Regions from separate parts of the Paenibacillus sp. FSL H7-0350 genome, predicted to be linked through region 2. Evidence: predicted binding sites of a transcription regulator. Region 2 holds the regulator's gene; the other holds the start of a gene.
What was found. Region 2 encodes NrdR, which represses ribonucleotide reductase genes. Its sites were predicted from a motif close to AACACNATATATNGTGTT; they were not measured.
Positions count from the first base shown of each region.

Region 1: the regulator NrdR is predicted to act here: its motif matches at 1,347-1,364, upstream of nrdI (class Ib ribonucleoside-diphosphate reductase assembly flavoprotein NrdI).

Region 1 covers NZ_CP151972.1:2,603,595-2,607,003, forward strand. Annotated here, with positions in the region: gene NYE24_RS11960 (hypothetical protein) at 1-524, opposite strand, end outside; gene NYE24_RS11965 (sigma-70 family RNA polymerase sigma factor) at 521-1,057, opposite strand; gene nrdI (class Ib ribonucleoside-diphosphate reductase assembly flavoprotein NrdI) at 1,453-1,812, shown strand; gene nrdE (class 1b ribonucleoside-diphosphate reductase subunit alpha) at 1,799-3,409, shown strand, end outside.
Region 2 covers NZ_CP151972.1:6,953,118-6,956,526, reverse strand. Annotated here, with positions in the region: gene NYE24_RS31205 (recombinase family protein) at 1-522, opposite strand, end outside; tRNA gene NYE24_RS31200 (tRNA-Ala) at 620-694, shown strand; tRNA gene NYE24_RS31195 (tRNA-Lys) at 701-773, shown strand; gene nrdR (transcriptional regulator NrdR) at 969-1,445, opposite strand; gene NYE24_RS31185 (alpha/beta-type small acid-soluble spore protein) at 1,611-1,829, shown strand; gene NYE24_RS31180 (lytic transglycosylase domain-containing protein) at 1,938-2,501, opposite strand; gene coaE (dephospho-CoA kinase) at 2,501-3,097, opposite strand; gene ytaF (sporulation membrane protein YtaF) at 3,107-3,409, opposite strand, start outside.

The DNA.
Region 1 (3,409 bases), 3.2 Mb from region 2:
TTATGTGTGTATTTAGGCTTGAGATAGTCAACCATCGGCGGAGGGGGTGACCAGACAATTCCAGCAGAGGTCTCAACAGCCATCGCAGCAGCCTTATTGCGGTCTAGTGGAAGAGGCATATAGTACTTAAGACCGCCTAATTCAAACTCTGCCGATATCTCGTACAGGCCCAGTCCTTGCGGAGACGCCGAAGGAGACACCGACGGCGTAACCACAGCCGCTCCCGAGCCAGGCTTAAAGACCGCCGCCAGACTCCCTGCCGGATCAAGCCCGGCCCCTGGGCCAAACGGCCAGACCAGCGCTCCAAGCAGCAGGATGGCTGCCAGTCCGCCGAAGGCGGCCATACGGCTGAAGCGGCGGCGGCCGCTTGTACGATTAGAGGATTCATGGGCAGCCTCTTCAATCCGCGCCATAAGCTGTGGCGTGAATCCCGGTTCTGCAAGCGGACTCCGTCCGGCTTGCTTATACCAGTCCTTCTCCCCGCTCATCACCTTCACTTGCTCATGCTCTTGTCTTGTCTTCACAGGTCTTCCTCCTTCATCGCTGCTCTCACTTTCATTCTGGCCCGTCCGAGCCTGGATTTGACCGTCCCCTGCGCGATCCCAAGCAGCGAGGACAATTCAGCGACCGACAGATCCTGCTGAATGTCCAGCACCAGCACCTCCCGGTATTTGTCCGGCAGCTCCATGATGATCTCCCAGATGCGGTTCGCGTACTGATTGCCGATAGCCTCTTGCTCTGCGGACAGAGTGCTTCCCTTATCCTGATGGTTGCCCAGCGGAGTGAACCTCCGCCAGAAGCTGCTCTTCCGTAAGCTGAACGCGGTGTTGCGGGTGATGGTGAGCAGCCAGGTTTTCAGAGTGGACTGCCCCCGGTACTTACTCATGCTCTTGTAGGCCTTAAGGAATACCTCCTGGCTGATATCGTTCGCCTGCTCCCGGCTGCGGGTTAAGAAAAAAGCATAATTCCATACATCCGTTCCGTAAGTCTCCATCATCTCGCGCAGCGATAGCGATGAGGCACAGGTCATGCTATACGTTAGTTCTTTACTCTGCATGTTCTCTCCCCTCTCCCCTAATAAGACTCATGCGGCCCGAAACGGTTCCCTATTTATGTATAAGTTTAATTTAAACGCTACCAAAATTCGCAGACCATTCCCCCTCTCCAAATGCCCCATTCGGACCATTCCACAGCGCAGCAAAATGCTTAAAAAAAATACTAATTAATTATAAGAGAATAGAATGCAGGCGGGGCGTGGGATTGGCGGTTTTCACCTGCAGTTCGGGAGGCTGGAGAGGGCTGTTCATCTCTTGACTTTTCAATATATGGTAGTAAAATGATTAAACGTTACTAAATATAGTGTATATAAGTGCTAAGCCCATAAATCTAGTAAAACCGCTATTGTTCATTTGTCAAGTAGAATGGGCTACATGTTATAGGAGGTTAGGAGCCATGTTGATTGCTTACGATTCCAAGACCGGCAACGTTAGAAGATTCATTAATAAACTGAAGCTGCCGGCGGTTCAAATCGAAGAGCATATGACGATCGACGAGCCTTACGTGCTTGTTACATACACCACCGGATTTGGACAGATTCCAGAGAAGGTGGCTACGTTCCTTGAGCAGAACCATTCCAGACTCAAGGGTATTGCCGCGAGCGGCAACAAAAACTGGGGTGAGTTATACGCGCACAGCGCAGATCTGATTGCAAAGCGTTACAATGTACCGGTGGTCGGCAAGTTTGAATTGTCGGGAACCTTCGGGGATGTACAGCGCATAAAACAGGAGGTGGACCGGGTTGCGGCATATTGAATTAAATAACATGTTGATGAAGAGAGACGAAAGCGGCTTTTTCCAATTGGATAAGGACCAGGAGGCGGTAGCCGAGTTCATGCGGGATGTGGATCAGCGCAGCCTGACATTCACGGATACGAAAGCTAAGATTGATTATATGATTGCCAATGACTACTACGAGGACCTGTACGACCGCTACTCCGCTGCTGAGATGGAGGATGTCTACCGGATCGCCCATGAATATAATTTCCGCTTCCCTTCCTATATGGCGGCTTCCAAGTTCTATACCGATTATGCCGTCAAAAGCAATGACCGTAAGCAGTACCTGGAGCATTATCCGGACCGCGTAGCGGTAGTGGCTCTGCATCTGGGACGGGGCAACGTGGAGACCGCCCGCACACTGGCCCGCTCGATGATGGAACAGCGCCTGCAGCCGGCGACACCAACCTTCCTCAATGCCGGTAAAAGCCGCCGCGGCGAGATGGTCTCCTGCTTCCTGCTGGAGATGGACGACTCGCTCAATTCGATCAATTATGTGCTGAATACCTGTATGCAGTTGTCCAAAATCGGGGGCGGCGTTGCCGTCAATCTGTCCAAGCTGCGCTCGCGCGGCGAGACGATTAAAGGTGTCGAGGATGCTGCCAAAGGCATCATGCCTGTCCTGAAGCTCATGGAAGACGGCTTCTCCTATGCAGACCAGATGGGCCAGCGTAAGGGTTCGGGTGCGGCTTATTATAATATTTTTGGCTGGGATGTACTGGAGTTCCTGGACAGCAAGAAGATTAACGCCGACGAACGGACACGCCTGAAGACGTTGTCTATCGGTCTGATCGTGCCTAACCGCTTCTACAAGCTCGCACAGGATAATCAGCCGCTGCATGTGTTCGCTCCTTACACAGTCTATCAGGCGTATGGTACGCACCTGGATGACATGGATCTGGACGTAATGTATGACACCCTGCTCGCTGACCCGCGTGTGAAGAAGAGAATCGCCATGAGCGCACGCGATATGCTGACCAAGATCGCCATGATCCAGCTTGAATCCGGCTATCCATATATTATGAACAAGAGCAATGCTAACGCTGCTCACGCTTTGCGAAATGTGGGTCAGATCAAGATGTCCAACCTGTGCACCGAGATTTTCCAATTGCAGGAGACTTCAGAGATTAACGACTACGGACAGCAGGACGAGATCCGCCGCGATATCAGCTGCAACCTGGCTTCCCTCAACATCGTGAACGTGATGGAGCACGGCAAGATCCGTGAATCCGTACATGAAGGTATGCTCGCACTGACGGCTGTCAGCGATATGACAACTGTCTCCAATGCTCCGGGCGTGGCTAAAGCGAACAAGGAAATGCACTCCGTGGGTCTGGGCGTGATGAACCTGCATGGTTATTTTGCGAAGAACAAGGTGGCTTATGAGAGTGAGCAGGCCCGTGATTTCGCACGTACCTTCTTCATGACGATGAACTACCACTCGATTGAGAAAAGCATGGAGATTGCCGCCGAGACAGGCGAAACGTTCTATGGATTCGAGAAGTCCGACTACGCCAGCGGCGTGTATTTCGACCGTTATCTGACTACTGACTACCGTCCGGTTACGGCAAAAGCG
Region 2 (3,409 bases):
TCCGAATGGTGCAGTGCCACCTCTAAATACACCATCTTCGGCCATTTGTGTATGTTTTTCATCAACGCGCATCGAAGTTTTTTGAGATTCGTTATTCGATTGCCAGAATCTAAGAAAGTTTGTAATGTCATGCCCCTCGTCTGTAAATTCTTGTTGACCTTCTTTTACTGACCAGACTTCAATTCCCATTGAGTTGAACCATTTTAATAACAGAGGGGTTTCATATGTCCTTCTTCCTAATCTGTCGAACATGAAACAAAGCAATACATCAAAGTGACTATTTTCCGCATCATATCTAGCACGTTGAATTTCATCTCTGTCCTCATTCGCTGTCTTATATCCAGAAACGCCTTTCTCCGTATACTCTTTTACCAACACCCAACCCTTACTATTAATAAACTCTTGACAAGCCCTACGTTGCATAGGAATATCATTTCCTTCAAGCTGCCCCTTTGTTGATACTCTATAAAATGCTGCGACCCGTCTCTTATCCCCTATACCGAAAGCCCTCCCATCAGTCATATGTACTACCATATTTTAATCCTTATTATTCTTTTTGTAAATAATGTTGACTGAGAATTATATTTATGATATATTATTTCTTGTGAGAAAAACGAATGGGGAATTAGTTCAGTGGGAGAACGCTTCGCTGGCAGCGAAGAGGTCAGGGGTTCGAATCCCCTATTCTCCACCATTCCATGGACTCTTAGCTCAGTTGGTAGAGCAGTAGACTCTTAATCTATTTGTCCAGGGTTCGAGCCCCTGAGAGTCCATCACATTTTTAAAGACCCTGACCAGGGTCTTTTTTTTGTTCAAATTAAAGCCCCTCAATCCTATACGTTCATAAGCAATTCAACAAAAAGGCACCCATCGGTTTATTCACCAATAAGTACCTTGTACATTGTGCGGCTGTCCCGTAAACCCCAGAGCCAGCCCCCCCCAATGAGGGCTTACCCTCCCTAAACCGCTTACAGCCCGTCCAGCTCCTCCGTGTTCTTGGACAGCAGTCCTTTCAGTTCCTTCATGAACATGTTAATGTCCTTGAACTGGCGATACACGGACGCGAAGCGGACGTACGCTACCTCGTCGACAGGGTAGAGCTGCTCCATGACCAGCTCGCCGATCTGGCGGCTCTCGATCTCGGCGAGGGCGATGCCGCGCAGGCTTTTCTCCACCTCGGATACGATGACCTCTAGACGCTCTACAGGGACCGGACGCTTCTCGCAGGCACGGATCAGGCCGCGGAGGATTTTGTCACGGCTGAACTCTTCACGGCTGCCGCCTTTTTTGATCACAATCAGGGGGGTCTCTTCAATCATCTCGAAGGTGGTGAAACGGCGGCTGCATAGCTCGCATTCACGCCTGCGGCGGATGGACTTATTCTCATTGGCCGGGCGCGAGTCCAGGACTTTGGTATTGGTGTGGTCACAGTAAGGGCATTTCATAAGCTTCTTCACTTCCTCATCATTAGAATGGATAGGCCCGGTCCATTGATACACAAGGGCTATGCGGGCATTATTTAATTTCCAGAAAACACCGTTTATTTGTTGTTATGAATCTGACATGTCCGGCACATAATACAGTTACCAACCGATAGGAGGTGAACAGCAATGAGCCAAAATAACAACTCCAATAACCTGGTAGCTCCAAACTCACGCGGTGCCTTGGAACAACTGAAATATGAAGTTGCCCAGGAACTAGGTATTACCCTCTCCCCAGACGGATACCAAGGCAATAAAACTTCTTACGAAAACGGTTCGATCGGTGGTTACATCACTAAACGTCTTGTAACCCTGGCTGAACAGCAATTGGCAGGTCAGTACAAATAAGTACAAATAACCTGCTAAACACGACATAAGCTTGCCTAAGAAGTATCGAACGGCCTCCGGCCGTTTGATGCTTCTTTTTACATAATAGCAGCAGAAGTAACAAGCACCCTAGAACTCACTGTAGAGCTCGGTGTATTGATCATAATAATAAATCACACGCTGCACGTAATGCCGGGTCTCACCGAACGGAATGTCCTTCACAGAGGCTTCTGTTCCGTCCCACTGCCCTTCATCCAGCCAGCTCTGCACCTTGCCGGGTCCGGCATTGTAGGCAGCTATGACCGCTATACGGTTGCCGTCGAACTGCTTAGAGAGCGTAGACAAATACCAGGTGCCCAATTCAATGTTGGAGGAGGGCTCTTCCTTTAGCCGTTCCAGCGATACCTCAGGAAGCTTGGCCTTTTCGAGCGCCCACTTGGCGGTATCCGGCATCAGCTGCATGAGTCCCAGCGCGCCTTTTTTAGATTCGCGTCCGGTCTTATAATTGGTCTCCACACGGATAATGGATGCCACCAGGAACGGGTCCATCTCATACGTCCGGCTGTGCTGGCGGATCTCTGCTTTATAATGAATAGGATAAAACCATGACATCCAGTTGGAGCCTAGAAACAGGATCGCGGTGAAGCCGATGAACAGCAGCAGCAGGACTCTTTTGGAGCGCAGCCACTTCATCATATCAGGCCCAGCCTGTCCCACAGCCGGGCAACCTGAAGCTCTGCAGAATCTGGATCACCGCTATTGTCGATCACATAATCCGCTTTCCTGCGCTTCAGTTCAATATCCATCTGCGACCTCAGCCGGTCCTCAGCCTGTTCCAGCTTCATTCCGCTGCGCTCCATGAGGCGGGCTAACTGCACCCTTCTCGGAACATAGACCACAATAATCTGCTCAAACAAGGAATCCAGCTCTGATTCGTAGAGCAGCGGAATGTCGACAATGACCAGCCGCTGCGGATTCTCCTGCTCAAGCGCATACATTCTGTCCTTGATCTCCCTGCGGATTGCCGGATGGGTCAGGTTATTCAGTGTCTTGAGCGCCTCCGGGTCACGGAAGACAATCTCACCAAGGCCCGCCCGGTCCAGCGAACCGTCAGGCAGCAGGATGCGGTCTCCAAAAGCCTCCACCGCTGCCGCCAGCACCGGATGTCCGGGGAGCATCACCTCTCTGGCGATGACATCGGCATCCACCAGTGCAGCTCCCTTGCGGACAAACAGTGCAGACACGGTGCTTTTTCCCGAAGCTATGCCTCCGGTTAAGCCTATAATCATGTACTCACCTCATAATAACTTCATTATACCCATTACAATTAATAATATCGCGGGCAGCGCAGCCGCATGCTTCATCCAGTAGCTGCCGGATAATCTAAGTCCCGTCTTCATTCCCATTAGCAAAAAGGTTCCGCTGAATACAGCGATCATCAGCGAGGTGGACCACGGGCTGAATCCGAGCAGTGCCGCACCGAGGCCGGCTCCGAAGGCATCCAGCGACAACGCGATCCCCAGAATCATGGCTTCCATGGAGGAGATGCTCCCCGAGGCATCCATATCAGCGGAAGACGGTGTGCGGAGAATCTGTATCAC